One region of the Desulfuromonas acetoxidans DSM 684 genome, then DNA from elsewhere that is predicted to be linked to it. Evidence: predicted binding sites of a transcription regulator. Region 1 holds the regulator's gene; the other holds the start of a gene.
What was found. Region 1 encodes HrcA, which represses chaperone genes, less so after heat shock. Its sites were predicted from a motif close to TGTTAGCACTCNNNNNNNNNGAGTGCTAACA; they were not measured.

Region 1 (16,108 bases):
TTTCCATAACTTCCTGCATCTGCCCCCTGCAGCCGGTATGATGCTGGGTCTTGGCTATCTGGGCATGTTCTCCTATTACATCAAGCGCAAAGAGCATGCTGCGCTGATGGCGGACGGTCCGATGGATATGACCAGCGAAGAGAGCCATCACGGTTTTGACCTGTTCCGCAAGATTGCCCGTGCCGAATGGGATACGCTGCTGTTCTTCTACGGTGTTATCCTCTGTGTCGGCGGTCTCGGCCAGTTCGGTTATTTGGCGATGGCGTCTCAAGCCATGTACACTGGGCTGGGTCCTTTCCAGGCCAATGTTCTGGTTGGTATTTTGTCGGCCATTGTCGACAACATCCCGGTTATGTTTGCCGTGTTGACCATGGAGCCGCACATGTCTCATGGTCACTGGCTGCTGGTGACTCTGACCGCTGGTGTCGGTGGCAGTCTGCTGTCCATTGGTTCCGCAGCCGGCGTTGCCCTGATGGGTACTGCTCGCGGCATCTACACCTTTGGTCGTCACCTGGTATTTACCCCGGCCATTGCTCTGGGTTATGCTGCCAGTATCGCACTGCACATGTGGATTAACGCCAGTCATTTCCACTAGGCGAATAGTGCTTCAATGTTAAAATTCAACGCCGGACTCTTCAGGGAGTCCGGCGTTGTTGTGTCTGCTCCATGGAGATGCTGTGGCCGGATTGTATATCCATATTCCATTTTGCCGTCAAAAGTGCCCCTATTGCGACTTCTACTCTGAGGTGGATCGGGATGGCGACTTGGTGCTTTATGTTGATGCCTTGTGTCGTGATCTGGAGCTGAGTTGCGCGTGGTATGGAGCCGAGCCTTTTTCAACGGTGTTTTTCGGTGGCGGCACGCCGTCGCTGCTCCCGCCTGATCAGGTGGAACGGATACTTAATCAGGTGCAGCGGTTTTATGGTTTGTCTGCGGACGTTGAGGTATCCATGGAGGTCAACCCCGGTACTGTGGATTGCCAAGGACTGCACGGCTACCATCAGGCAGGGGTAAACCGTTTGTCCATTGGTGTGCAATCATTTGACGACGACCAACTGCGCTGGCTGCGACGTATTCATGATTCCCGACAGGCGTTGGCGCTGGTTGATGAAGCGCGGCGGGCTGGTTTTGAGCGGTTGAATCTGGACCTGATGTTTGCCCTGCCCGGACAAAGTGAAGCAAGTATGGTGGAGAGTTGCCGCCGTATTGCGCAACTCGATGTTGAACATGTGGCGATTTATGGATTGAGTGTCGAGCCGGGAACGCCACTTGCTGCTGCTGAAGCGTCGGGGCGCTGGAGCCAGAGCGACGAAGCGGATTATCAACGTCACTACCTGACGTTGTCTGAGCAACTGATCCGCCACGGTTTTGACCATTACGAAATATCCAATTTCTGTCGTCCTGGTGAAGCCTGTCGGCATAACCTGGGCTATTGGCAACGGCGGCCTTATCTGGGGATTGGTGCTGGAGCACACAGCTTTCTCGGTCAGGGGGATGGGGAGCGGTGGCACTGTCCTGATGATCTCAATGCGTATTTAAGGGCGTTGCAGCATGGGCAGCTGCCACGCCAGCAGCTAGAGACTTTCTCACATGGTCAGGCGGTCTCTGAGGCAGCCTATCTGGCGTTGCGCTGTGGCAAGGGGGTCGATGACCAGGAGTTCCTGCTTCGTTATGGGGTCCGTTTTTCGAGCCGTTTTTCCGATGCCATCGCAGCCTGCGGCGACGCACTTCATCGTTGTGGAACACGCTATTTCTTTGAGCCGAAAGACTGGCTTCTCTACGATTTTTACATCGAAAAATTCCTAATATGACGAGGGTGTTTTTTTGCCCGGTGTGCTCCTTGACAAAGGGTAGGGGCGTTGTTATCTTCACCACTGTTAGCACTCCGGATGTTTGAGTGCTAACAGTGCTAATCGTCGGCCGGTTTATCCGGCTTGTTGTTTTTCGTGTTGCGCGGATCGTCATGGAACTCAATGAACGCAGTCTGAGTATTCTGGAAGCTATTGTCGAAGGGCATATTGCCTCCGGAGAACCGATGGGCTCACGGACCATTGCTCGACAGCAAAAGATGCCGTTGTCGCCGGCCACGGTTCGTAATGTCATGTCGGACCTCGAGGATATGGGCTATATTATTTCGCCCCATACCTCGGCAGGCCGTATCCCCACGGATAAAGGCTACCGCTTTTATGTGGATACGATGCTACGGGTGCGTAATCTCAGTGAGGCGGAACGGCGCAATATCGACGCGTTTTGTCAGTCGGACAATCTGCGCACTCAGGAGTTGCTGAAAAAAGCCGGACGCATTCTGTCGAGCATGTCGAGTTACACCGGGCTGGTGCTGGCGCCGCGTTTTGATGCGACGATTTTTCGTCATATTGAGTTTTTGCCCTTGTCGCAGGGGCGGTTGCTGGTGATTTTGGTGTCGCGTTCCGGGCTGGTGCAGAATAAGGTCATTGAACTCGATGGAGATATGCCCAGCGCCCATGAGCTTGAGCAGATCATGAATTATCTCAACAGCTCGTTGAGCGGTATGACGATTCAGCAGGTACGTTCGTGTATTGTCGAGCAGATGCGTGAGGAGAAAGCACGCTACGATGAGTTGATGCGCCATGCCCTGGCGTTGTCTACCAAGGTGTTTGACAGCGACGTGGAAGATGAGGTGATCATCGAGGGCGTTTCCAATGTCCTCAATCAGCCGGAGTTTTCCGATATTGAGCGGATGCGTCGTCTGTTTGAAGCGTTTGAACAAAAGCATCACCTGATTGATTTGCTGGACAAAAGTCAGCAGGCGGAAGGGGTGCAGATTTATATCGGCAGTCAGTCGGAGTATCAGGAATTTGACGGATGCAGCCTGATTACAGCGAAATATACCCGCGGTGATCAGATTCTTGGCAGTCTTGGCGTGATCGGGCCCAGTCGTATGGCCTACTCGCAAGTGGTGCCAGTGGTTGATTACACGGCACGGCTGGTCAGTCGTGTTTTGCAAATAGAGTCAGAATAGGAGAAATTTGACCGTGTCAAAAAAGAAAAACCCGGAAGTTGAAGAGCAACAAACGGCTCAAGAACCTGAAATCGTTGAAGCGACACCGAAGGACGCCCCCGCTCCGAGTGAAGAGGCTGATGCACTCGATGCGTTGAAGGCTGAATTGGAACAGAGTCGCAACGAGGTGGAGCAGCAGAAGGAACAATATCTGCGCACCCGCGCGGAGATGGAGAATTTTCGCCGTCGCATGCAGCGGGAAAAGGAGGAGTTGAGCAAGTTTGCCAACGAGTCCATTCTGCGTGAAATTCTGCCGGTCATTGACAACCTGGAGCGGGCTGTGTGCCACGCCCGGGAGAATGAAGCCGATGCTTCCAGCTTGCTCGATGGTGTGGAGATGACTTTGAGTCAGTTCCAGAAGGTGCTGGAGAAATTTAATGTCATCCCGGTGGATGCCCAAGGTAAGCCGTTTGATCCGTCATGTCACGAAGCCATGGGCCAGCAGGAAAATGCGGATTGTGAACCCAACACGGTTGTTCAGGTACTTCAGTCCGGCTACATGCTCAACGATCGTTTGTTGCGCCCGGCCCTGGTCATGGTTTCCAAGGCAGCGGCGAGCCAGGAAGCCGAAGCAGATAAATAAAAGAATTCATCACAATATTTCAACCCGTTAAGGAGAATTGATCATGGGTAAAGTAATTGGTATTGACCTGGGGACCACAAACTCCTGTGTGTCCGTTATGGAAGGTGGCGAGCCCACTGTTATTGCAAACGCTGAAGGTGCCCGCACGACACCGTCGATGGTTGCTTTTGCCGAAAACGGTGAGCGTCTGGTTGGTCAGCAGGCCAAACGTCAGGCGGTAACCAACCCGGAAAACACCCTGTTTGCCATCAAGCGTCTGATCGGGCGTAAATTTGATTCAGAAGCGGTTCAGAAGGATATCGAAATCAGTCCGTTTAAGATCATCAAGGCGGACAACGGCGATGCCTGGGTTGAAGCGCGTGATAAGAAATACAGCGCCCCGGAGATCTCCGCCATGATTCTGCAGAAGATGAAGCAGTCCGCAGCGGATTATCTCGGCGAAGAGGTCACCGAAGCGGTTATCACGGTTCCGGCTTACTTCAACGATTCGCAGCGCCAGGCTACCAAGGATGCCGGTAAGATCGCCGGTCTGGAAGTGTTGCGTATCATCAACGAGCCGACTGCAGCAGCTCTGGCCTACGGCCTTGATAAAGAGGGTGATGAGAAGATCGCGGTCTTTGACCTCGGCGGCGGCACCTTTGACGTGTCGATTCTTGAACTTGGTGACGGTGTTTTCGAAGTTAAATCCACCAATGGTGATACCTTCCTCGGTGGTGAGGATTTTGACCAGCGGATTATCGATTATTTGGCCGACGAGTTTATCAAGGAGCAGGGCATTGACTTGCGTGGTGATAAGATGGCTCTGCAGCGTCTCAAGGAAGCCGCTGAAAAAGCCAAGTGTGAGTTGTCCTCCTCCATGGAGACTGACATCAACCTGCCGTTCATCACTGCAGATCAAAGCGGTCCCAAGCACATGAACGTTAAACTGAGCCGTTCCAAGCTGGAAAGCATCTGTGGTGATCTGCTCGACAACCTCGAAGCGCCCTGCCGCACCGCGTTGAAAGACGCCGGTTTGTCCGCCTCGGAGATTGGTGAAGTTATTCTCGTCGGTGGTATGACCCGGATGCCGGCGGTCCAGGAAAAAGTGAAAGGGATTTTTGGTAAAGCTCCGAACAAAGGGGTAAACCCGGACGAAGTGGTCTCCATCGGCGCTGCGATTCAAGGCGGTGTTCTCAAAGGGGATGTCAAAGACGTTCTGCTGCTCGATGTTACTCCGCTGTCGCTGGGTATTGAGACCCTTGGCGGTGTCATGACCAAGTTGATTGAGAAGAACACCACCATCCCGTGCAAGAAAAGTCAGATCTTCTCCACGGCTGCCGACAACCAACCGGCAGTATCGGTCCACGTTCTGCAAGGTGAGCGGGAGATGGCTAACGACAACAAGACCATCGGTCGTTTTGAGTTGGCTGATATTCCGCCGGCACCGCGTGGTGTGCCTCAGATTGAGGTTACTTTTGACCTGGATGCCAACGGCATTATCAGTGTTTCGGCCAAGGATATGGGCACCGGTAAGGAACAGTCCATCAAGATCACGGCCTCTTCCGGTCTCAGTGATGAAGAGATCGAAAAGATGGTCAAGGATGCCGAAATGCATTCTTCTGAAGACAAGAAGAAGCGTGAGTTGATTGAGGCGCGTAATCAGGCCGACAGCCTGGTCTACAGCACCGAAAAATCTCTCAAAGACCATGGTGATAAGGTGGATGAGGAAACCAAGGGCAATATTGAAAAAGCCTTGGAAGACCTGAAAAAAGCTATGGAAGGTGATGACGCCGAGGCGATTAACAAGGCGGTTGAAGCGCTGGCGCAAGCGTCTCATAAACTGGCCGAAGCCATGTATGCCGATGCTCAGCAGGAAGCTGGCGCTGAAGGTGGTGCAGAAGAAGCGGCTGCCGGTGGCGACGAAGACGTGGTTGACGCCGAGTTTGAAGAAGTTGACGACGACAAGAAAAAATAGTCACATTAGAATAACCCACTGATGATAGCGGAGCTGTTGCGACAGCTCCGCTATTGTGCCGTGGTCAGGCCACGGTTTTCTGTAAAGGGATCACATTTTGTCAAAGCGGGATTACTACGAGGTCCTGGGCGTTAACCGGAACGCCAGTGAAGCTGAAATTAAAAAGGCCTACCGCCGTTTGGCGGTCAAGTTTCATCCGGATAAAAATCCCGGTGATCAAGAGGCTGAAGATAAATTCAAAGAGCTTTCCGAGGCGTATGCGGTGCTGGTGGACAACCAGAAACGGGCCACCTACGATCAATTCGGTCATGCCGGTATGGAGGGCGGCGGTGGATACTCCTCCGGCGGTTTCAGCGGCAGTCCGTTTGAAGATATTTTCGGCGATATTTTCGGCGATATCTTCAGTGGTGGCAGCAGTTCACGGCGTAGTCGCGGACAACGTGGCGACGATCTGCGTTATAACCTTGAAGTGAGCTTTGAAGAGGCGGCCTTCGGCACGGAAAAATCGGTAAAAATTCCCCGCCATCACAGCTGTGAAGCCTGTGGCGGCAGCGGTGCCAAAGCTGGTACCAGTCCGTCCACCTGTCCAACCTGTAACGGGATGGGACAGGTACGCTATCAGCAGGGCTTCTTCCAGATGACCCGTCCCTGTCCCGATTGTGGCGGCAGCGGTACTCAGATTAACGATCCGTGTCCCGAGTGTCGCGGTACCGGCCGGGTCAAAGCCAAGCGCAGCCTGTCGCTGAAAATTCCCGCCGGTGTGGAAACCGGCACCCGTCTCAAGCTGACCGGTGAAGGGGAGAGTGGTATCAATGGCGGCCCTGCTGGCGATCTTTATGTGGTGATTTCTGTTGCCGAGCATCCGATTTTCAAGCGTGAAGGGCGCGATGTTATTTGCGAAACGCCTATTTCATTTGTTCAAGCCGCTCTTGGCTGTGAACTCGATGTGCCCACTCTGGATGGCAAGGTGAAGCTGAAGGTTCCTGCAGGAACTCAGTCCGGCAAAGTCCTTAAGCTGACCGGCAAGGGGATTCCCGATATCCGTGGCTACCGGCGCGGCGACCAGCTGGTGGTACTCCGTGTCGAGACACCAACACAGTTGACTTCACGGCAGAAGGAATTGCTTGAGGAGTTTGCCCGTGAAGGTGGCGAAGAGGTCAATCCGTTGGGTAAGGGCTTTTTTGAAAAAGTTAAAGAGATGTTTGATTAGCCCCATGACCGCGAAGCCTCGGTGTTTCTTGCAGCAAATTATGTTATAGTACGCAGCTGTACCTTGCAAAAGGTACAGCTGTTTTGTTTTTTATCTGTTGCATTCATTAAGAGGACATTGGCCAAGGGGGTCTCTCTTTCCCCTGTCGGTTCTGATGTTTTAAAGCCGTTATGCCCTATGCAGGAGACTCTTTGATGATAAAACGGTTTAGTCGTTCGTTGCTGATGCTGATGGTCGCGGTCTGTTGCGTGGCGACGGCGGCGCAGGCCGTCCAATTGGCCGCCGGTGACAACGCAAGCCTCTCCATTGATCCCGCCTTTCGTATGTATCAGCGTGGCGAGAACAATCAGGCTCTCTCTTTTTTGCGCAGCTATCTGCTGGATCATGCGGACAGTCCCCATCTGGACAGTGCCTATCTTCTGATGGCCCGTATTCTCCTTGATGAGCAGAAAGCTGCGGATGCATTGTTTTATCTGCAACGCATTGAACTGCAGAAACAGACCAGCGAAGTTACCCTGTTACGGGTTGCGGCTCTCCAGCAGCTTGGTCAGCTGAATGATGCTGAGCCGCTGTTTGGTGAGCTTTCAGAGGAAAACTTTTTTGGCGATGACCTGGCGTTGTATTATCGCTGTCGAGCTGATTATTTGCAAAACCGTGGTCAAGCGCTCCAATCTTTAATGGTTTTGAGCCTGGCATTTCAATATACCGACAACCGTTTTCATCAGGGGTTTTATGACCAGGTTCAGCAGGTTCTCAGTGGCTTGGACCGTGACCTGGTGACCGAAGCGGCTTTTATGTTTGCCGATACGCCGCTCAAGGATGTGGTGATTCTTTATCAGGCCCGGCAGGCGTTGGATGCCGGTGACGTGGAGCATGCTCGCCATCTGGTTCAGCCCCTTGTCCGTCAGGCCGATATTATTGATGTGCAGATTGCCGCCGCCAATATGCTGGACCAGATTGACGGCAGCCCCTGGTATCAGCGGGCCATTGGTGTGGTGCTGCCGTTGTCAGGGCGCTACGCACCTTTCGGCGAACTGGTGAAACAGGGCATTGAACTGGCGGTGAAGAGCAGCGCCGCACCGATTCAGGTGTTTTATCAGGACAGTGGTGCCGATCCGCAGTCTGCGGCTGATGCGGTTCGTCGCCTGGTGCGTGCCCAGCGGGTGATGGCTGTGATCGGCCCGCTTACCGGTGATGCGGCCATGCTGGCGGTTCAAGAAGCGGAAAAAGCCCAGGTGCCGATCATTACCCTCTCCTATCGCGACGGTTTACCGCAGATGGGACGCTACGTTTTCCGTAACTCTCTGACACCGCAACAGCAGGTTGAAGCTCTGGCCGAGTATGCTATAGAGGAGTTGGGTCTTAATACGTATGCGATCCTCTCCCCCAGCAACAAGATGGGGCAACAGTACGCGCAACTGTTTCGGCAAGCGATTGAGATGCGCGGTGGCGATATTGAGCACCAGCGCTCCTATGGTGAATCGGCCACGGACTTTCGACGTCAGTTGTTGTTGCTCAAAGGTGAAGATCCCGACGCTCCCCAAGATGCTGAACCGAAAGTCGTTGACGAAGAGGGGGACGAGTTGGTTGTCGAGGAAGAGGAGGAGATTGCCGGCTTGCCCAACGTCGATTTTGAGGGGTTGTTTATTCCCGACTATGCCGACAGCGTGGCTCTGATTGCGCCGCAAATTGCCTATTATGGTATTGAGAATGTCCAATTGCTCGGCATCAATGGCTGGAATTCACCGCAATTGATTGATCAGGCGGGCCGTTATGTTCGCGGCAGTATTATCTGTGATGGTTTTTTTGCCCAGAGTCCTGATGCGCCGGTGAAACAATTTGTAGAGCGCTATGAGCGGATGTATGGCGAAACACCGTCAATTCTCGAAGCACAGGGATACGACAGTGTGCGCTTGCTGCTCGGGATTCTTACGGACCCGGCCATCACGACACCGCAACAGCTCCAGCAATATTTGTATCAGATGGAGGCGTTTAACGGGGTGACCGGCCTGCAGGGTTTTGATCGCCAGGGGGAAGCACAGCGCGCTTTATTTATGCTCAAGTTTGGGCGCAAGCAACTGTGGCAGTTGCGTGGTCTGCCCGAACCAATGCCGTCCGTCGAGATGATACCGATTTTTGAATAGGCACTTATGGCTAGTTATGGATTCATTATCATTGCCGGTGCGGTAGCTGGACTGTTTGCTGGACACCTGATGTTCCGTTCCGATTACTGTATGGTTGGAATGTTTCGCGACCTGTTTCTTTTTCGCCAGGCCAGCATGCTGCGTTTTCTGATCCTGCAGTTGGGTCTGACGCTGCTGTTGCTGGAACTGGTTCGTCTGGGTGGCGGGTTGAGCTATGACCCCCCTCCTCTCATGAAAACTGCAAATTTAAGTAGTGTCGTCGGCGGCTGTGTTTTTGGTTTCGGTATGGTGCTGACCGGGAGTTGCGTGGTGGGCTGTTTGTATAAAACCGGAGCGGGAAATGTGCTCGGGTTGTGTGCATTTATCGCCATGATTGTCGGCGCGACCCTTTATGCGGAAATGGCCCCATGGTGGAAGCAGGTGACGCAGAGCTGGACGCTGACACAACAGGTGACGGTTCCCGCCACCCTCGGTATCCCCTCGTGGTGGCTCAGTGTGCCGCTGGGTGCTTTATGGTTAGGCTGTGTGGCCTTTTGGCGGCGGGCTGAGAAGCTGGTGATTCCGGCACGAGCCGAGGGCTATATCCAGCCGTGGAAGACAGCCGTATGGCTGGCTGTCTTGACGGTGGTGTTGTGCATTTTTACCGGCATGCCCATCGGGATTACAACCATGTACGTTAAGATGGGGGCCTGGGTTGAACATCTGATTCTTCCCGAGCATGTTGCGGCCACTGCCTATTTTGCCGGCAAGGGACTCAATTACGTTCCGCCACTGACAACTCAGATGGTTTCAGGCGGTGCCGGACCGCAAATGGACGCAATTGCTGCTTTGCAACTGTCTGTTATTCTGGGTATATTGACAGGGGCGTTCTTTTCAGCAAAGCGCATTGGTGAATTTCATTGGATTTACCGTGTTCCGAAAATACAGTATGGATTTTCAATTATCGGCGGTCTGCTGGTCGGTCTCGGTGCGCGGATGGCACCGGGGTGTAATGTTTGGCATTTAATGGGAGGGGTGCCGTTTCTGGCGTGGAATTCGTTCTTGTTTGCACTGGGTTTGCTTCCCGGCGTGTGGTTGGGCAGTAGAGTCCTGTTGTCCCGCTTGTCCTAGGTTGGTCAGAGATGAAGACGATAAAATTTGATATTTGCGGCCAGATCTGTCCTTCGGCATTGTTGACGGCACTCAAAGAGATCAACCGGTATCGAAAACAACTCAAACAAGGGCAATGTGAGCTGGTGATACTGACCGACGCGCGTGACGCGACCAGAACTATCCCCTCGGCCGTAGAAAACATGGGCTATCAGGTCGATATCGGCAAAAAAGATGGATGCTACCAGATCCGCATTTTTATAAAGTAACCCACAACACCATGGATGGCGGGGATCTGCAGTTGGAAAACAACACGCTTCACCAACAGCTTGAGCAATTAAAGCAGGAACAGGAGCGTCTGTTGCAACTGGAGCAGGACGTGATTGGTTACGTTCGTGCCAAGATCGATCAGCTACTCAAAATTATGGGCACCCTGCCGTTACGCCAGGAAGAGCTGGATGATGCCACTCTGCTAGCCCTTGATCCCATCGGCATCATTGCTGAAAGCTTCTCTCAGGTCCTCGATCATCTCAAAGAAACCAATAATGATCTCGTTGTGGCGCGCGACGAACTGGAGGCGATTTTTAATGCCACCGGCGCTGCGATTATTGTCCTCAATGATGAGTTACAGCTTCATTCCTGTAACCCCATGGCCGTCAAACGGTTTTCCATCGACGCCGAGAAGGCACTCGGCTGTCACCTTGAACAGGCGATTCCCGATTGCCACAGCCTGCTGAGCCAGAATTTCCTTAACGAGTTGGCAAACTGTCGACAGGGAAGACTGGTGATTGAGATCGCTTTTCATGATTCGTGGTACTCGCTGGTGGCCACACCGGTGCGCAACAGCAATGATCAGGTGTCGTTTTATGCGCTGATCTTCAGTGATATTACCGAGCGTAAGAGAACCGAGGAGTCATTGGTTGAGGCGGAAACCCGCCTGACGGAGATCCTCAACACCATGATGGCCGGGATTCTGATTATCGATCCGCAAACGCATCGCATTGTCGATGTCAATCACATGGCCTCACAGATGATTGGTGATCCACCAGACAAGATTATTGGCGCGATCTGCCATCGCTATATCTGCCCCTCCTCATCGGGGCAGTGCCCACTGACGGATTTGAACCAAGTGATCGACAACTCTGACCGGGTATTGATCAATAACCGCGGTGAAGAGATTCCTATCCTGAAAACTGCCACCATTATTGAACTTAACGGGAAGGCGTTTATCCTCGAGAGTTTTATCGATATTCAGGCACGCAAACTGGCTGAACAGGCTCTGCGTGAAAGCGAGCAGCGCTATCGTTCACTGTACACAGCCATGCGCGAGGGCGTTGCCATTGGCGAGCTGGTTTATGATGCTCACGGGGTGGCCTGTGATTATATTCTGCATGATGTCAACCGGGCGTTTTCCGAGATGTTGGGAGTAGCCAGCGAGGAGCTGGTTGGCCATCGCGCTTCCGAGTTCTATCATGGCGCACCGCCGTATATTCATATTCTGGACGAAGTGGTTAAATACGGTATCCCCAAAGAGTATGAACTGCCGTTGTCAGATCTCGAAAAGGTGTTCCACGTTTCCGTATCGCGTCCTGAGAAGGAACGCTTTGCCTGCATTATCAACGATGTTACGGACAGCAAAAAAGCCCAGCAGGAGATTGAACGGCTGGCCTATTACGACACCTTGACCGGCCTGCCCAACCGGGTGCTGATCAAAGATCGTTTGCAGCAGGCGGTTGCTCAGGCGCAACGTTCCCGTGCCCTGGTCGGTGTTCTGGCTCTGGACCTGGACCACTTCAAAAAGATTAATGACTCGTTGGGGATCGGTTGTGGCGATCAGATGCTTAAGCTGGTCTCACAACGACTCAAAGGGCATTTGCGGCAGGGTGACAGTGTGGCACGGATGGGTGGCGACGAATTTGTCATCCTGATTACCGGAATCAAATCGCAGAACGATATTGTCACCGCAGCCGGGAAGATTCTCGATCTGCTTGCCGAGCCGGTAACCATTGACGGTCACGATCTGGTCAGCACTGGCAGTCTGGGTATTTCCGTGTATCCCACGGATGCCGATGAGGTGGACCTGTTGCTTAAACATGCCGATACCGCCATGTATCAGGCGAAGGAAACCGGGCGCAATCTCTACCAGTTTTATTCACCGGATATGAATGAGCGCGCCTTTGAGCGCTTGTTCCTCGATTCCGATCTACACCGGGCTCTGGCACGCAATGAACTGGAGTTGTATTTTCAGCCGCAAATCGATTTGGCTCAGGGCCATGTGGTAGGGGCCGAAGCGTTGTTGCGCTGGAACCATGCCACAAAGGGGCAGATCTCTCCGGTGGTGTTCATCCCGCTGGCTGAGGAGTCGGATCTGATCCTCGATATTGGTGGCTGGGTTATCGAAGAAGCCTGTCGCCATGCGCGACAATGGCACGATCAGGGCTATACCGATTTGCGTGTTGCCGTCAACCTGTCGGCACGCCAATTTCGCAGTGATCTGCCGGATATTGTCGCCCGGGTTTTGCATGAAACCGGTTTGCCGGCTCATTTGCTTGAGTTGGAACTGACGGAGAGTCTGCTGATGGAGCGCCCGGAGCTGGCACGCACCATCCTCAACAAGTTACGCTATCTCGGCAACCATCTGTCCATTGATGATTTTGGCACCGGCTATTCGTCGTTAAGCTACTTGAAACATTTTCCCATAGACCGGCTGAAGATCGACCGCAGTTTTGTCAAAGACCTTAATGTGGATCCTGACGATGCCATCATTGTTGAGGCGATTATCGCTCTGGCCCATGGTCTGCGTCTCAATGTGGTTGCCGAAGGGGTGGAAACCTCGGATCAATTTGAGTTTATGCGTCAACGTGGCTGTGATGAGATTCAGGGTTATGTGGTGGCACGACCTATGCCGGCCGATGACTTCCTCCGTTATCTGCAGAAAAGCAAGCGACAAACCGAATCATGATGGATATGCACGATGTCACCCATTTGCCAATGGTTTCGCCGGATCTGGTGCTCCATGGAGCACTGGGCGGACCTTGGACTATTGCCCGGATTAGCCCGCAACTTGATGCTTTGCTGGGCCATACTGTTTCCCCGGGCACGATGGTCGAGCGGGCATTGTCCGGAGTGCGTCCTCAATTGATTCCGCTGGTGGAAGAGGTCCTCTCTTCTCGCCAATCTTTGCAGAATATTCCTCTTGAGTTTCCCGATGGACAGCGGTTTGTCGGTGCGTTTGCCGATGGCGGATTGAGCAATGATTACCGCACCCACAGTGTCGAAGTTTTTTTGCAGCAGGTCAGTGCTGGTGAAGGCGATGAAGAAGCGTTCCACAACCTGGTCGGGCGTAGTGTTGCCATGCAGGAGGTGTTTCGTAAAATTCGTCTCTACGCGGCTTCAGATGCTGCGGTGGTGATCACGGGTGAAACCGGTACCGGTAAAGAACTGGTGGCGCGGGCTATTCATGAAGAGAGTGAGCGCCGCCTTGGCCCCTATATCGCTCTGAACTGCAGTGCCATTAGTGAAGATCTGCTCGAATCTGAGCTGTTCGGCCATGAAAAAGGCGCGTTTACCGGCGCAATTCGCAGTCATCGCGGTCGTTTTGAACGGGCGAATGGCGGTAGTCTGTTTCTTGATGAAATCGGTGACATGCCGTTGCATACCCAGACCCGGTTGCTGCGGGTGCTCGAAGAGCGTCAAGTGGAACCGGTCGGCTCGGAACGGGTTTTACCCATAGATGTGCGGATTATCTGCGCCACCAATGTCGGGCTGGAAAAGGCTGTCGGCCAGAACCGTTTTCGCAGTGACCTGTACCACCGTATCAGTGTCCTGCGCATCCATCTGCCGCCATTACGTGAGCGGCGCGATGATATCCCGTTGCTGGTCAAACGGTTTTTACGCCGTTTCAGTGACAGTTATGGACGGAGTGTTGAGCGATTGACTCCCGAAGCGATGGAACTGTTGCAGTCCTATCTGTGGCCGGGCAATATCCGCGAGTTGCGTAATGTGATGGAGCGGGTATTTGTTGAGAACCACGCGCCGGTCATTGGCGCCCGTGCTTTCAGCGAATGGGTGCGTGAGCGGCAGAATTTTGTCCAGAACCGTTGGGAAGAATCACCGCCCCGCGAAGAACCGGCTTTGATCACCCCCTATGATCCTGCACCGCGCCCCGCTACGATGACGTTGAAACCTGCTGAAGAACTGACAGAACAGGCTATTCGTCGCGCCTATGAGGAGTGTGATGGCAATATCAGTGCGGCAGCCAGACGACTGGGGATCCATCGTGCGACGCTCTATCGCCACCTGAAAAAGCTCAATCTCGATCGGGACGATCTGGGGTAATCCACACCGCCACACCGGTATTCTCCGTTGTTCCTGTGTTGCACCTGCAACGTTGCACCTGTTGCGTTGACCGCCTGGTGCAACACCCGCCTGAGGCTCTGTGACAGCGTTTTCCATTTAACATACCAGAAATACAGGGATGTTGTCTCTGGCACAAAGCTTGAACTGTTAGAGGGCATACAAAACAGCACACGGCGTTGAACTGTTGTCGCCATGATGCTGTAAGATGTAAGCATGTGGGAAAGGAGTTCATGATGCAACGAGATCAATTAACCCGTAACAGTCAACAGGCCTTGCAGGCGGCACGCCAATTAGCCCTCGACCGTGGCCATGCAGAAATTGATGCCGAACATCTGTTTGTAGCCCTGTTGCAACAGCCCGATGGTCTGGTGCCCAACTTGTTGGGGAAATTGTCGATCAAGCCGCAGGAGGTTCACCAGCAATTGGAGAAAATCCTCAAGGCGCGGCCGCAGATCAGCGGGCCAGGGCATGACAATGTTTATTTGTCCCCTCGATTGGATAAACTCCTCACCGTTGCCCAGCGCGAGGCTGAAGCACTCAAAGACGACTATATCAGCGTCGAGCATCTATTGCTTGGGCTGTCTAGTGACGACAAGAAATCCCCCCTTGGCCAATTGTGTGCACGACTGGAATTGACAAAAAAACGCCTGTTGGAGGTGCTGGCTGAAGTACGTGGTCATCAGCGGGTGACCAGTGAAGACCCGGAATCCACCTACCAGGTGTTGGAAAAGTACGGTCGCGATCTGGTGGCTGCAGTGCGTGACGGCAAGCTCGACCCAGTAATCGGCCGTGACGACGAGATCCGCCGCGTGATTCGCATCCTGTCGCGTAAAACCAAAAATAATCCTGTGCTGATCGGTGAGCCTGGTGTCGGTAAAACCGCCATTGTCGAAGGTTTGGCCCAGCGCATCGTGCGTGGTGACGTGCCCGACGGCATGCGTGACAAAACCATCTTTGCCCTCGACATGGGAGCATTGATCGCCGGAGCCAAATACCGTGGCGAGTTTGAGGAGCGCCTCAAGGCGGTACTCAACGAGATACGCAGTAGTGATGGTCGTATCCTGTTGTTTATTGATGAGCTGCACACCATCGTTGGTGCCGGAAAAACTGAAGGTGCCATGGATGCCGGCAACATGCTCAAACCGATGCTGGCGCGTGGTGAACTGCACTGTATTGGCGCCACGACCCTTGATGAATACCGCAGCCATATTGAAAAGGATGCCGCTTTAGAGCGCCGTTTTCAGCCGGTGATGGTCACTCAGCCCACCGTGGAGGATAGTATCAGTATCTTGCGGGGGCTTAAGGAGCGTTTTGAGGTCCACCACGGTGTTAAAATTCAGGATCAGGCACTGGTGGCGGCAGCGACCCTCAGCCAGCGCTATATCAGCGAACGTTTTTTGCCTGACAAAGCTATTGACCTGGTGGATGAAGCCTGTGCCATGGTGCGTACTGAGATCGATTCCATGCCGGCAGCCATGGATACCGCAGCACGCCGCGTTATGCAGTTGGAGATCGAGGAAGCCGCGCTGGTCAAAGAGAAAGATGCCGCCAGCAAAGAACGCCTCAAGGCGTTGCAGGAAGAGCTGGCCGAGCAGAAGCACATTGTCGATTCGTTCCGTGCCCAGTGGGATGTGGAAAAAGCCGGCTTGCAGAAAATCCAGCAGTTGCGCGAACAGATTGAACAGGCCAATTTGCAACTGGCTGCAGCAGAGCGCGACTACGATTTGAA
Region 2 (16,108 bases), on a different contig from region 1:
GATTGCGAATCTCATGGGCCAGCCCGGCGGAGAGTTCACCGAGGGTGGTCAGACGGTCAGCCTGGCGCAACTGTTCTTCTATCTCGAGAATCAGGTCCGCCTGCTGACGCAACTGATCGTAGCTCTCCTGCAACTGTACGGCGGTTTCTTCAGCCCGCAAACGCTGGGCATGTTCCTTGGCCATCAAGGTTCCGGTGAGAGCGCCGATGACGTTATACATCATGATCTCCAGATAGCGCTCAGGAGCCGTCCATGGCAGATGGCCCCACTGCATCAGCACATGGGGCAGATAAGCAATGGAAATAAACACCGATGTGCCCAATCCGCCACGCACACCAAACCAGACACCACCGAGAACAATGGGGATATAATAAAGGCGCCGATAGACATCATGGAGGTGGGAATGGTGGGTCATTGTTGTGTAATGCAACGATGAAATGCCCACCACCAGGATCAGCAGTAAGATCACGCGAAAAGATGTTTTTTTCCACACCATAAGATTATCCTGAAGTCTTTGTAGAATATTCTACAGTTTAACGCAGCATCACCACTTGTCCATTTGTGGCGATGGAGTAGTGGTTCGCAACACGCAACTCATCGCACAGGCCAACTGCACCCTCACTCATTTTTGGTGCGCACATGACGTGGGCTGGGCTGCTAAATAACCCGCAGCCGCAGGGTGGGCACCGGCCACCCGTTAGATCGGTGCCACGGGAAAAATAGAGCGAGCCGCAGGCCTATTATCAACGTTTTACGCCAAAGCTGATGACGCGCTCGATTCGCCGACCTTGCAGACGGTTGTAAACCGTCTGTGGAGCCCATGGACGGGCGACCACCATCAATAGATGGTATAAGCAAGACGGAAATCGCATTTTCGGCTTGCGTTATTGGCAAACACAGGAGGTGTTTGTCCAATATTCTTATTGTTGCGGCGAGCCGAATCTGTGAAGCATCACAGAAACCGACCCAGTGTCGGTTGAGCTAGGTTCAGGAGAAGTTCAGCCGGCTTTTGCATCCTTTTGGGCGGCTTGCCAAAAGGATGTCGCCTGCCGGGGCGAATCCCGGCGACCTTGACTTTGATCTTCAGTGGTTCATCAAGTTGAGCCAACTTCTCCAGCGAACCTCATCCGTTCGCGTTGTTAGTCCCCACGTGACGTGGGCTTCCGCGCCCACACGTCGGGTCCCTTTTGCGTCGTCAAAAGGAACCGAAAAACGACTCCCGACCATTGCGCCCTAACGGGTTCCCTCACTCCACTCGCTTACACCGTGATGTCGGCAAGAACTCGGTCTGTGTCCCACAGCCCTCAAACATTTGCCGACGACCATCACAGCGACGCTCCTTGCGTTCGGCGCTACTGAACGGGAGGGCTGGGCGGCGAAATAACACGCTACCGCAGGGTGGGCACCGCCCCACCCGTTTAACCGGTGCCACGAAAAAGATGGAGCCAACCGGCTGATTGTTATCAACGTTTTACGCCAAAGCTGATGAGGCGCACGATTCGCCGACCTAAAGGGCGGCGAGCCGAATCTGTGAAGCATCACGAAAACCGACTCATTGTCGGTTGATCTAGGTTCAGGAGAAGTTCAGCCGGCTTTTGCATCCTTTTGAGCGGCAAGTCAAAAGGATGTCGCCTGCCGGGGCGAGTCCCGGCGACCTTGACTTTGATCTTGGTTTTTCTGTGGTCCGCATCATGGAACCAATTGCTCCGGCGAACCTCATTCGTTCGCGGTGATGGTGCCCACGTGACGTGGGCTTCCGCGCCCGCACGTCGGGTGGTGTGCAAGCTACATAATTTTATTCGGGTAACACCGTCTTAAAAGTAAATACCCGCTTCTGGCCATCAACCAGCATACTGCCGACGGTAAAGGTGTACTCACCCGGAGTCGCCAGGGTCACATCAGCACCAAAATGCCCCTGCATTCCCATCAGTTTGATTGCCGGAAGCTGTTGCCCGGTCGGGAGAGTCACTTTCACCGCGACGGAGCCCTGGTCGAGATTCGCGTCCGTGGCCTGATCATGCAGCATCACCATAAAGTGATGGGTGGTGGTCATGCCCGCTTCAGACATGGCTTGGCGGACATCCTTGAGGTGCGCCATGGCGGTCACGCCGTGGATCTCCTGTTGGCCGAGCATCACTTCATTACCGGCCATCTGCATACTGTCCATTTTCATACCGACATGCTGTTCCATGCTGTCCACTTTCGTGGTATTGCCTGCGCAGCAATCGCTGGCAAACGCAACCATGGGCAATGCGAGAAAAACTAACAGCATCAACGTCATTTTTTTCATCATTTAATCTCCTTGTTATTTACTGGGTTGGTGAGAAACTTCATTGTGGTGTTCGGTGGATTCCGCAAGATTTCTGGATTTCCACACGTACCAGATCACGGGGTAAACAAGCAGTTCCATGATTGCCGAGGTCGTCACTCCGGCGACCATGGGCGCGGCAATCCGTTTCATAATTTCCGAACCGGTGCCGTGGCTCCACATGATCGGTGCCAGCCCGAGAATGACGGTGCCGACCGTCATGACTTTGGGGCGAATGCGCTTCACGGCCCCATCGAAAATCGCCAATTTCAGATCATGACGGTTCACCAGCCGTCCTTCGTTCCGCCACTGATCTTCCGCCATCGACAAATAGAGCATCATGATGACACCGGTTTCAGCATCGAGACCTGCCAGGGCGATGAGTCCGACCCACACAGCGACCGACAGGTTGTAATCGAGCGCATAGAGGCACCAGAACGCGCCGACCAGTGAAAACGGCATGGCCAGAAAAACAATGGCGGTCTTCATCGGGCAGCGGGTGCTGGCATAAATGAGAATAAAGATCACCACCAGAGTCAGCGGCACGATCATCAGCAACCGTGACCGGGTCTGCTGCATATATTCAAACTGCCCGCTCCACACCAGACTGACACCTGCCGGTAACGGGACCTGCGCAGCCACCGCCTGATGGGCACGCTGCACATAGCCACCGACATCATCGGTGTTGAGATCCACATAGACCCACAGGGTTTTGCGGGCATTTTCACTCTTGATGGCTGCCGGGCCCGATTTCACCGACACCTGGGCCACCTCTTTGAGCGGCACCGAGCGCCCGGATGGCGCGGCAAGGCGCACCTGATCCAACGCGTCAAGATCACTACGGTAATCACGGGCATAGCGCACATTCACCGGATAACGCTCGGCCCCTTCAACCGTGTGGGTCACGGTCATGCCACCAATGGCGGTTTGGATCACATCCTGAACCGCCCCGACGGTCAGGCCATGGCGAGCGGCAGCAAGCCGATCAATGTCAATATCCACATAGCGTCCGCCCATCACCCGTTCAGCATAAACACTCAGCGTATTAGGGAGTTGACCGACGACGGCTTCAAGCTGTTGTCCCACCTGATTGAGGGTTTCCAGATCAGTGCCCTGAACCTTGATCCCCACCGGGGTTTTGATGCCGGTGGACAGCATATCGATGCGGGTCCGGATCGGCATGGTCCAGGCATTGGTCAAACCGGGGAACTGGATGGCCTGATTCAACAAAGTGACCAGTTCCTTACGGGTAATGGGACGCTGATCCGGCCACAGGGTGCGTAAGGGGTGTTGCAGGGCTTGCGGCCAATCGCTGTAAAAACGCTCGACAGTAATCCGTCGCCAATAGCGCTGGTCTTTCAATTGAATGGTTGTCTCCAGCATGGATAACGGGGCCGGATCGGTGGCGGTTTCCGCCCGACCGGCCTTGCCGAACACATTGGCCACTTCTGGAAATGAGGCGATGATTTTGTCGGTCTGCTGTAACAGCTCTCGCGCTTTGTTCGTGGAAATGCCCGGCAGAGTGGTCGGCATATAGAGCAGATCACCCTCATCGAGCGGCGGCATAAACTCCGACCCCAGATGAGACAATGGATAGAGCGACGACAACACCAGCACCAGTGTGACCAGCAACGTGGTTTTGCGCCAGCGCAGCACCAGAGCCACCAAAGGATGGTAGAGACGCATCAACAGCCGATTGATGGGATTGGCCTGCTCCGGGCGGATGCGTCCGCGGACAAACCACACCATCAACGCCGGCACCAGGGTCACGGCCAGCACCGCGGCAGCGGCCATGGCATAGGTCTTGGTATAGGCCAGCGGTTTGAACAGGCGTCCAGCCTGATCGGTCAGAGTAAAAATCGGCAGGAACGACAGGGTGATCACCGCCAGGGAGAAAAACAGGGTCGGTCCCACCTCCTGGGCGGCACGCAAAATCACCTGCTGGTGGGGTTCGTCACCACTGGGATGCTCCAAGTGTTTATGGGCATTTTCGATCATGATGATCGACGCATCGACCATGGCGCCGATGGCAATGGCTATGCCGCCCAGACTCATGATATTGGCGTTAATCCCCTGCCCGTTCATGATCAAGAACGCCATGAGAATCGCCACCGGCAGTGTCAGCACCACCACACCGGCACTGGGCAGGTGAAACAAAAACAGGACGATCACTAATGCCACCACCACGCACTCTTCAATCAGTTTGGTGCTGAGGTGATCAATGGCCCGCTCAATCAGAGCGGAGCGGTCATAAACCGGGTGAATGGTTACCCCCTCGGGCAAACCGGCCTGTAATTCTGTGAGGCGCTGTTTGACGCGCTCAATAGTCGCCAGGGCATTCTCACCGGAACGCATGACAATGATGCCGCCGACGGTTTCCCCATCACCATTGGATTCGGCCACGCCACGGCGCAACTCCGGTCCGATCTGAATCCGCGCCACATCGCCAAGCAGGACGTAGCGACCACCCACTTCACGCAGTGGAATCGCTTCGAGATCAGCCACGGAGCGGATATAGCCGAGACCGCGCACCATGAACTCAGTTTCGCCCATCTCAAGCAGGCGGGCACCGACATCCTCATTGCTCGCGGCAATGGCTCGGCGCACCTCAGCCAGAGTCAGGCCGTAGCCACGCAGCCGGTTGGGATCGATCCGTACCTGATATTGTTTGACATAGCCTCCGATGCTCGCCACCTCGGAAACCCCTTCGACGGCAGTCAGCTCATAGCGCAGAAACCAATCCTGAATGGAGCGCAATTGCTGCAAGTCATGCTGATCACTGGTCACTTCATACTGGTAGACCCAGCCGACACCGCTGGCATCCGGCCCCAGACTGGGAACCACGCCGTCCGGCAGTTGACCGGCAGCGGTGTTAAGGGATTCGAGCACGCGCGCCCTGGCCCAGTAAAGGTCGGTGCCGTCCTCAAAAATCACGTAGACAAACGAACTGCCGAAAAACGAATAGCCACGCACCGTCTTGGCCTGGGGAACAGACAGTAGACGCGTGGTCAACGGATAGGTCACCTGATCTTCCACCACTTGGGGGGCTTGCCCGGCGTAATCGCTATAGACAATCACCTGCACGTCGGACAAGTCGGGAATGGCGTCCACCGGCGTTGCGCGCAACACGTAAACACCGGCCATCACCAGCACCAGAGTGATCAGCACCACGAGGAAACGATGACGCACGGAGGCAGCAATCAGTGCTTTGAGCATGACTCTCTCCTTTCATCAAAGTGGTGTACGACGCTCACTCGCATCAAAACAACGCCTCCAGATCAGCGGATGGTTCAGGCGCTGTTTCTTCAGCGTTATCCATGGTCATTTTGCGCAAAGCCTCACGCAGTTGCGTCTCGGAATCAAGCAGGAACTGGGCGGAGACAACAACCTTTTCCCCATCAAATAAACCCTGCTGAACGGCGACGCGGCCCTGATCATCACGCGGACCCAATCGAACCGGACGCGGTTCAAACGTGCCGCCCGGACGGGCGATAAACACCAGCTGCCGCTCGCCACTGTCCACCACGGCATCGGCAGGAATCAGCAGGGCATCGTTTTGCGGCGGCAAGGTGATCACCACATCGACAAAGCGTTGCGGCTCCAAAGAGCCATCGGCATTATTCAGCACAATCCGCGCCTGCACGGTCTGGGTCAGCGTATCAACATACGGATACAGATAATCGATTCGGCCACTGTAGCCCCGTGTGGGGCGGCTATCGCCCGGGATGGCAACCGTCACCGGCAAGCCTTCACTGACGCGCGCGCGATCCTGTTCATAAATCTCCGCCTGCACCCACACCTGGCTGAAATCGCTGAGTTCAAGCAGCGTCTGCCCGGCCTTGACGGCTTCTCCTTCGCGAACATTCTTCATCGTCACCACACCGTTGTGCGGCGCATACAGGGTCATGGTTTTACGCACCTCATCGCGTTTTAACAGCGCATCAATCTGCGCCGTGGTGATGTCCCAACGCTGCAGGCGAATACGCGCTGACTCAAACAGGCGATCTGCCGACTCACGTAATGCGCTGTCGGCTTTGGGGTCCAGGTTGTGACGATAACGGGCAGCGAGAAGCAATTCCTGCTGGGCAGACACCAGTTGCGGACTATACAGCTCCAGCAACGGTTGACCGGCTTTGACCTGCTGGCCGGTGACATTGACAAACAGCCGTTCCACCCACCCGGCAATTTTGCTGTTAATGTTGTATTGGCCTTGCTCATCAATATGCACCCGGCCGATGGTACGCAAGGTGGCACTCAACGTGCCACGCTCCACCGTGGCCGTGCGGATGCCCATATTTTGAACCATCACCGGATCAATATGGATCACCGAACCATAGGTGGCATGGCCTTCATAAACCGGCACCAGCGGCACACCGGCTGGCGAAAGCCCCTCATCGTGACGAACAAAGGTCGGATCCTCGGGATCAACCCAGTATTTGATGGTGGCCGCTGGCGTTTCAGCGGTTTGCCCTTGCGAAGACTGAATCAAAGGAGTCAACTCCATCGCGCAAATGGGGCACAGTCCCGGTTCATCACGGATCACCTGCGGATGCATACCGCAGGTCCACTGCTGGTGCTGTTCCGTTTCATCGTGCTGATGGACGGCCTGTTTTCCAGAGGAATGTCGCGTCTCGGTCAAAACAAAAACAGCAGCAAAGGCGGCAATCATGGCCACACCGATAAACCAGACAGTTCGCTTCATCACATCTCCTTTTTGGTTAACGGTAATGAGGACACCATGTCATCACCCGCCAGCTCTACCAGGGTTGCCAAGGCCACTTGATGATCACGCCGTACAGCATCGTAGTCCTGTAAGCGTTTGCGCCAGGATTCGAGACTTTTCAAGACATCGGTGAAACTTTCCAGATCGTTTTCATAGGCGCTAAGACGGGAACGATAATGCAACTGCGCCTGGGCCAGAATGCCCGCCCGGTACAGTGACTCGCGTTGTTGTGTGCTACGTAATTGCGTGCGTAACGCGAAGACCTCCTGATCCATCTGCTCCTGATATTCCTGCCAACGGTTAACGGCACCACGCTGTTGCGACTGGGCCGCAGCAATCTGTTCTCGTTGCTTATCCTGAAAAACCGGCAAATTTAAACGCAGCTCCGCGCCGATAAAGTCAGTGCCGTCATCCATGGCCGTAGCCTGACGCTGACGATAACTGAGGCCAACGGTAAAATCAGGGTAGCGGTCTAATTCAGCAAGAGTGTGTTGGTGTTCGGCACGACGAATCTCTGCCTGATATTGGCGAGCACGCGGACTGGTGACACGCGCTTGGCGACCAACCTGTTGCCACCAGTCGTTGTTGTTTTCCAGAGCGGTCAAAGGAAGTGTTTCCGGCAGCATCACACTATATTCTGCGGGACGGCTACGTAGTCGATTTAGCAAGGCGAGTTGTTCACGTTGCTGTTGTTGGAGCAGAATCAGCTGTTCACGCAGACGAGAAGCGGTCAGTTGTGCTTCGACGACTCCGGCCTGAGATTCAAGACCGGAACGGTAGCGGCTTTCACCCAACGCAATCAGGTAATCCAGTTCAACTAATTCGTCTTCAATCCGCTGCCGGGAACGATCGACATACCACAACGCATAATAGATCTTACGTCCTTGAGCTACGCTTCGTGTAATCAGGTCCTGATAACGGGCCTTGGCTGAATTGGCCTGTGCCTGAGCAGCCAGGCCACGCTGTTCACGCTTTCCCGGAAAGGGAATCGGCTGAAACAACCGAATCTCATTGCCGGTCATGGCACTTTCATCGCTACGCAAACTGTCAACGGGATAGTTGCTCAGGGCAATAGACAGTTGCGGATCGTCGAGTGAACGCGCAGGAACCACCTGGTGCTGCAGAGATTGCCAATCGTCGAACACACTACGAACGGATGGATTGCGCTGGCGGATATCCTGGCTGATGATCTGCGGAACGCCTAGAGCATCAAGCGCGCCAGCCCAGCAGTTGCTGCCCAAGACATAAAAACCCAGCAAAACAACAACACATGACACGATCCGATTTTTTGGCAACGCTAGTTTCTTCATGCCAAAAACAAACTACAGAAAGCATGCCATACTATTTTTATCAATAATTTTAGCTGGTTGGAGAAAAATAAAAGGTGGACGTAGAGATGAAGTGTAGATTATTCTACACCCAAGTAAACAATAGTCCACACTTCGCAGTGGGGGGATATAACAAACGAAGCCTGTTCTCATTTCTGAATGTCGAGGCAAAACTCCAAAAGCGTATAACTCACCATTTAACAACTCTTCTCGACACAATTTACCTGTTTCAAACATTTACTCAGTTGACAGCCACTCGTTGTTCATGTTCTTTATGAGCTATGAAAAGACTCATAATACTTCTTATGGCTATAGCCTTTTGTTCCGTTACCACACTCCCCACTCAGCTTGCAGCACAAACAGATGCCAGCCTGGGAGATGCGGATGAGCAAAACCCGGAATCATTTGAAAAAAAAGAGGATCAGCCTGAGCGCGAAAAAAAAGGCAACATCCTCAATATTATCCTCGACAAAACACCTGCAATGTCGACAGAACGCGGCACTCTGGTCATTGACGCTTACATTGACAGCAACAGCAACAGCTTGTGGGATGCGGAAGAACCCGACCTCAAAGGGGAAATTGTCTGCACCATTGATGACCTCGACTATCCAGTTCCGGCGTTTATCCCCGGCCTCGACTACAATGCCCGCTACAAAATCAGCTGTCAGGGTGCAGGGCATTACCAACCAACCGCCTCACAAAAAAATGTGCTGATCGCCCGGCGTGGCCAAATCATCAAAATGACCATCCCCTGCCGTAAAACATCCTCGGCGGAATAACACACTCAGACTCCCTATTGACAAATTTCGCACCGTTTTGGTGGTGCTAAATTTTTTATTGCGTAAAATCAGCACCATGACTACAATTGTTAGCACTCAAGGCAAGAGAGTGCTAACAGAATTAACACCAATCAAAGAGAGGATTGAAGAGCATGTCAAATCTCCCCTTGGTTATTGACGGTTTTGATCATTATATGGCTCAGATCAGCCAGTTTGAACCTCTGGACCGTGAGACCGAGTATGAGCTGGCTAATCGCTACCGCAAAAACAACGATCTCGATGCTGCCCACAAACTGGTGTGTGCCAACCTGCGTTTTGTTGTCAAAATCGCTTATGAATACCAGGCCTACGGCCTGAAAATGATCGACCTGGTTCAGGAAGGCAATATCGGTCTGATGAAGGCCATTAAAAAATTTGACCCGGATCGCAATATCCGCCTGATCAGCTATGCCGTGTGGTGGATACGCGCCTATATTCACAACTACATCATCAACGCTTGGTCCCTGGTCAAAATCGGCACAACTCAGGCCCGAAAAAAGCTATTTTTCAAGCTCAAACAAACGCGCGATGCCCTGCAAAAAATGGGAAATGATGCGGACCATGCCGAGATCGCTCGACAACTCAATGTGTCCACGGATGAAGTGGCCGAGATGAGTGTCCGGCTGGGGGGCCGGGACAGTTCACTCGATGGTCAACTCACGCCGGACAGCACGACCAGCCATCTTGACACTCTGGTTGACCACGACAAAGACCAGGAACAACGGCTCATTGAGCTCGAGCACGAAAGTCTGACCACTCATCGAGTCCAGCAGGCTCTTTCACATCTGAACGAGAGGGAACAGCACATCGTACACAGTCGCATCCTGCAGGACGATAAAGCCACGTTACAAGACCTTGCCGACCAGTACGGGATCAGTAAGGAAAGGGTTCGCCAACTGGAAAAGCGCGCTCTTGAAAAGCTCAAAAACCTGCTGATTGAACAAGGAGTCGACGCGGCATAATTTAAGCTGATGTGAAGATTAATGCTTGAGTCGTCGCTGGGGTTGATTTACTATTTACTACTTACCTATTCATGCGCTTTATCAAACGTTTAAAAGGACATCTTCATGCAACGTACTCTTATTCTTCTTCTGACCCTTCTGGCCCTGGCGGCCTGTTCATCCAATAAATCTGCAACTCAGACGGCTTCACCTGCGACCAGTGAAGCTATGCGTGAGCTGCAAAAGGGTGAAATTGCCATGGAGAAAGAGCATTACCTTGCAGCCATTGAACACTGGCAAAAAGTTCGCGACAGCTTCACCTCACCCGAGTTGACAGCCCTTGCAGAACTGAAGATTGGCGATGCCTATTACGCTCAAGAAGACTATATCTCTGCCGTTGCTTCGTACGAAGACTTTCTCAAGAAGCATCCAGGGCACACACAGACAGCATCGGTGATGTATCGTTTAGGCAAATCACACTTTGCCCAACTCCTCAGCGCTGACCGCGACCAGACCGCAACACGAAACGCGTTGGCAACATTTGAACAACTGCTGAAAAACTATCCGGACAGCATCGATCCCCAGGAGCTGAACAGCTACATTGAGCAGTGCCATAACCGCTTGGCAGCCAATGAAGCTTATATCGGTCGTTTCTACTTGAAAACAAAGCGCTACACGGCTGCAATCAGCCGCCTGGAAAATATCACCAACACCTACCCGAACTATCCCAACCTGACTGGTGTCCTCTTTGACCTGGCTCGTGCCCAGAAATTCGACGGCAAATCGGATCAGGCATTAGCAACCTTAAGCCTTCTTCAACAGCGCCCTGTTGATGAAGACCTGCAAGAAGAGATCAACGAGTTTCGCGAAGATCACAATATCTAAAGCACCTGACAACCGGTAACAATACGATCAAAAAGCCTTCTTTGTTGAAGGCTTTTTTGCTTTCATAACCTCCTTGCCAGCGACCTCCTTATTAAAGAGGGCCTCTCTCCTTAAGATTTTCACCCTGCAAAAACTCTTTCCAGAACTGACTACACAATCCACCAAAAAACCAGCTCTAAGACTAGAAATAACACAGCGTTATCCAACAGTTACACAGCACCCGTATACACATAAACTACCAATATGTATACAGTTTTGCGTTGAACGGGATTATAGGCGCAACAAACAGAGTATTAGAAAGCCAACGTCTACAGAACTCTATAAAACAGATTATTTTTACTATTAATAAAAAAATATAAAAATATCCAAACAGAGACTTTTTTTGTTTATTCTCAAATAGTTAGACCAACAAAAACCCCTGGCAGGCCATCAATAAATATTTATTTTAGGTAAATATTCGGAAAACCGCAAATCTCAATTTATGCTACATTTCGTTTGACTTAATTATTCACATATATTATACATTCCGATCATAACATGGTTTTAGCATCGCATTTTCTACCCTATTTGGTCCCCCTCGGGAACCCGCCCAAAAAATGCGACCCGCCAAAACCATCTTCAATTCTTATTTTATTTGGGACGATTTACTTCACACACGTTAAGGAGGAAGCACCATGTCTGAATTCGGAACGCTCGACAGTCGCGTACACCGTAAGGCGCTGCTCGACAAAGTAGTTTCTGCAGAAGAATGCATCCAGTTCTTCAAAAGCGGTATGGATCTTGGTTGGTCTGGTTTTACCCCGGCTGGTTACCCCAAAGCGGTACCCATCGCCCTGGCCGATCACGTTGAGAAGAACAACCTGCAAGGTCAATTGAAGTTCAACCTGTTCATCGGTGCCTCTGTTGGTGCTGAAACTGAGGATCGTTGGGCATCACTGGACATGATTGATCGCCGCTGGCCCTACCAGACCGGCAAAAATATTGCTAAAGGGATCAACGAAGGTCGCATCCGTATGGGTGACAAGCACCTTTCGCTGTTTGCCCAAGATCTGGGTTACGGCTTCTACACTCCAAAGATCGACATTGCCATCATTGAAGTTTCCGAAATCCTTGCTGATGGCTCTCTTGTTCCGACATCTTCCTGTGGTGTTATCGGTGAGATTCTGATGATTGCTGACAAGATCATCGTTGAGGTCAACACGGGACAACCCTCTTTCCGCGGCATGCACGACTGCATCATCCCCCAAACTCCACCGAATCGCCAGCCGTTCCTGATCACTAAAGCCAGTGATCGTATCGGCACCGAATCATTCCCTTGCGATCCGGACAAGATCATCGCCGTTGTTGAGTCCAAAAATCGCGACAAAGGTCGTGCTTTTGCCGATGCTGACGAGACATCTGAAGCGATTGCCGGTCACATCATGCAATTCTTTGCAGACGAAGTGAAAGCTGGGCGTCTGCCTGAAAACCTGCTGCCCCTACAATCCGGTGTTGGTTCCATTGCTAACGCGGTTGTCGGCGGCCTAGCTAAAGGTCCTTTCAAGAATTTGACTGTATATACCGAGGTACTTCAGGATACTATGCTCGACCTGTTCGACTCCGGTAAGCTGGATGCAGCATCCTCCTGCTCCCTGTCTCTGTCCGAAACGCCGGGCTTTCCCCGCTTCTTCGACAACTGGGACAAGTATGCGGACAAAATCACTCTGCGTCCCCTGTCAATCGCCAATGCCCCTGAGCCGATCCGTCGTCTCGGTTGTATCGCCATGAACACACCTGTCGAGTTTGATATGTACGCCCACGCTAACTCCACTCTGGTTGGCGGCACCCGCATGATCAATGGTCTCGGCGGCTCCGGTGACTTCCTGCGCAACGGCTACCTGAAGATCATGCACTCCCCTTCAGTGCGCCCGAGCAAAACGGATCCGACCGGCATCACTTGCGTGGTTCCCAAGGCACCTCACATTGACCACACCGAGCACGACCTCGATGTACTGGTTACCGAGCAAGGCCTGGCTGACCTGCGTGGCCTGGCACCGAAAGATCGTGCCCAAACCATCATCGACAAGTGTGTACATCCGGAGTACAAGCCAATTATTCAAGAATACTTCGACATGGCCAAGAAAGAGTGCTTGGGCAAAAGCGTTGGACACGAGCCACAACTGTTCGACCGCTGCTTCAAAATGCAACAGAACCTTGCTCAAAACGGCACGATGAAAATCAAGAACTGGGATATCAAAGTCGACCTGTGCGAATAGCACTCCCGGTTTGAGCCAACTCAAAAGCCCCACCGATATCCGGTGGGGCTTTTTTACTTCTGCTTGAAGCTATATTCCAACCAGCAACCAGTAACGCTCCCCTCCTAACACTGGCTGCCATTTTCTGAGCACAAGAAAACAACTCCAGCCCTTCACATATCGCCATTGCACACGACAAAGAACGGGTCTCAAACCTCACATAGAACGACACTACGACTCTTGACGGTTTTACCGGCAATACCAGTCCGGCAATACCACAAGTCCATTTTAGGCCTATTCATTCCATAAAGAATGTAGAAAGAATCCATCTATAGGGGGGGGGCATTTCAACGAAACAAGCCAAAAACACGACCTACGTCGTGCTCACAAAATTAAGGACTTGAAAACCTGTCTTTGATTTTTTTGTCCATCCACGAACTCCGCAGATTGCTTTTCAACAATCTGATAAACGAACCTCTCAGAAATCCAGCGACACGCACCATCCACCTTTGATCAGAAGTCAACATGGGGTTATACCCCGTTTCTACGGACGGTTTGAAAACAACTGAAACTCCATATCACGTCTAGCAATCCTTTTCCTCATTCGTGGATTATGGAAGCGTTCAATATAGTTGAATAGATCCGCTTTGGCGGCATCCATTGTCGGATATCTCATCCGATTTGTGCGTTCTCGCTTGAGAACACCAAAGAATCCCTCGCAGGCTGCGTTATCTCCACAATGACCAACAGCACTCATGGAGCAAACCAGGGCGTTCTCCTTCAAGAATCTTTGGTAGTCCGTGCTGCGAAATTGACTGCCGCGATCCGAATGCAAAATCACATGGTTACTTTCTTGACGTTGCCACACGGCCATTTCAACGGCACGGATCACCATCTGCCGGTCTTGGCGATGGTGCATTGACCAGCCAACGACCAACTTGCTGAACAGATCGATGACAACACACAGATAAAGTTTTCCTTCGCCGGTCTTGAGTTCTGTGATGTCTGTGACCCATTTTTGTTCTGGTTCCAATGCCTTAAAATCACGCTGCAACTGATTCTGAACATCGGCAGGGACTACAACTGGTGTGTGATATCGACCTCGTTTTTTCTTTCGCGGCCAGCCTTGAAGTCCGGCTGAAGCCATTAAACGAGCAATGCGATTTTTACTTGCAGTCTCTCCGGTTTCCCGAAGGTCTTCATGCATACGCGGAACACCAATGGCACCGTTGCTGTCTTCATGGATTTCACGAATGCGCTTCAGTAGACGCTCGTTGTCAATCTGTCGTGTGCTGGGGGATCTTTTCTCCCAGTCATAATAACCACTGTGAGAAACTTTGAGGCAACGACACATCAAGCGAATAGGAAATTCATTGCGACAACGTTGAACCGCCTGATACTTCAGGACGACTCCCTGGCAAAGAACGTTGCCGCTTCGCGTAAAAAATCCCGTTCCTTTTTTACCCGGGCTAATTCACGTTTAAGAGCTGCAACCTCATCATCTCTGGGATTTCCAGTCCCGCCAAAGGCATGGCGGCCCTCTGCCTCAGCCTCTCGCTTCCACCGTGAAAGCAGGTTGGCATTGATACCGAGTTCTCTTGCAACCTGAGCGCAACTGACATTAGGCTGGCAAGCCTGTTCTACTGCCCCACGTTTAAATTCCTGACTGAATTTTCTTCTCTTAGACATAAACACTCCTTTAGCCCACTATAGGCTTTTTTGAAGTGTCCGTAAATTCGGGGTAGAACCCATGCTGAACCAACCACGAATCATCATTTGCCCCCCCCCTATCAAGCCACCCAATATCGCCCTTACTATTTCAACAACCAGCCCGTGAACAAAACTGCCTTTTTTAATATTACTAAAAAAGCGCAGATTATTTTCACTGCCATTTATCTGCCCAATAACGTTAATTTAAAACAAACACCCTTTAGAACAGGCCAATCATCAAAACCAAGGAAAGAATAAAACACCATATCTGTTAGCATCACACATTAAAGCAGTGCCTACAACCATCAGCGCAAAAAGGCTGTTAAAATATGAGAGATAGTTTAAGCTCGTAAAAGCATTTAAATACAGCTATTTACACAGCTTAAAAACGCACTCCCAAGCCAATTATTCACATCTGCGCCCTTTTTTTACTAAAACATATTGTATACTTTTTCCCTTGACTAAAAAAACACCTCATACTATACATGGATGAGTATAACGCTATTCTAAAACGGAAAAACGTTTTTGGTGCTTGTTTTAGTTTTAAAGAGCCTTTGTCATTGCGATGGCAAAACAATTTCTTCATTCAGAGTTTATCCCGCTTCTGGTCCGTATGGGGCCTGGGAATTGGTTGTTTAAACCTTATATGAATGCAAAAGGACAACAAGGAGGAAAGTTTAATGTCTGAATTCGGAAGCCTCGAAAGTCGTGTACGTCGCAAAGCTCTTCTCGACAAAGTAAAATCTCCCGAGGAGTGCGTAGAGTTCTTCAAGGACGGTATGGATCTGGGCTGGTCTGGTTTTACTCCGGCCGGTTACCCTAAAGCGGTACCCATTGCCCTGGCTGACCATGTAGAAAAAAACAACCTGCAAGGCAAAATGAAGTTCAACCTGTTCATCGGTGCCTCTGTTGGCGCTGAAACAGAGGACCGCTGGGCAACACTGGACATGATCGATCGCCGCTGGCCTTACCAGACCGGTAAGAACATTGCCAAAGGGATCAACGAAGGTCGTATCCGTATGGGTGACAAGCACCTTTCCCTGTTCGCTCAGGACCTTGGTTACGGTTTTTACACCCCGAAAATTGACATTGCCATTATTGAAGTTTCGGCAATCACTGAAGACTGCGGTCTGGTTCCGACCTCTTCCTGCGGTGTTATCG

Region 2: the regulator HrcA is predicted to act here: its motif matches at 9,226-9,256, upstream of rpoH (RNA polymerase sigma factor RpoH).

What each region holds. Positions count from the first base shown of each region.
Region 1 covers NZ_AAEW02000027.1:10,345-26,452, reverse strand. The annotation lists gene nhaD (sodium:proton antiporter NhaD) at 1-595, shown strand, start outside; gene hemW (radical SAM family heme chaperone HemW) at 678-1,811, shown strand; gene hrcA (heat-inducible transcriptional repressor HrcA) at 1,964-3,001, shown strand; gene grpE (nucleotide exchange factor GrpE) at 3,015-3,623, shown strand; gene dnaK (molecular chaperone DnaK) at 3,667-5,577, shown strand; gene dnaJ (molecular chaperone DnaJ) at 5,675-6,787, shown strand; gene DACE_RS15385 (penicillin-binding protein activator) at 6,982-8,931, shown strand; gene DACE_RS15380 (YeeE/YedE family protein) at 8,938-10,041, shown strand; gene DACE_RS15375 (sulfurtransferase TusA family protein) at 10,053-10,289, shown strand; gene DACE_RS15370 (sensor domain-containing protein) at 10,259-12,982, shown strand; gene DACE_RS15365 (sigma-54 interaction domain-containing protein) at 12,979-14,358, shown strand; gene clpB (ATP-dependent chaperone ClpB) at 14,613-16,108, shown strand, end outside.
Region 2 covers NZ_AAEW02000006.1:14,041-30,148, forward strand. The annotation lists gene DACE_RS05765 (two-component system sensor histidine kinase NtrB) at 1-496, opposite strand, end outside; gene DACE_RS05770 (hypothetical protein) at 1,796-2,293, opposite strand; gene DACE_RS05775 (efflux RND transporter permease subunit) at 2,306-5,524, opposite strand; gene DACE_RS05780 (efflux RND transporter periplasmic adaptor subunit) at 5,568-7,010, opposite strand; gene DACE_RS05785 (TolC family protein) at 7,010-8,308, opposite strand; gene DACE_RS05790 (hypothetical protein) at 8,665-9,138, shown strand; gene rpoH (RNA polymerase sigma factor RpoH) at 9,291-10,139, shown strand; gene bamD (outer membrane protein assembly factor BamD) at 10,245-11,003, shown strand; gene DACE_RS05805 (acetyl-CoA hydrolase/transferase C-terminal domain-containing protein) at 11,678-13,258, shown strand; partial or broken gene DACE_RS05810 (IS3 family transposase) at 13,774-14,926, opposite strand; gene DACE_RS05820 (acetyl-CoA hydrolase/transferase C-terminal domain-containing protein) at 15,628-16,108, shown strand, end outside.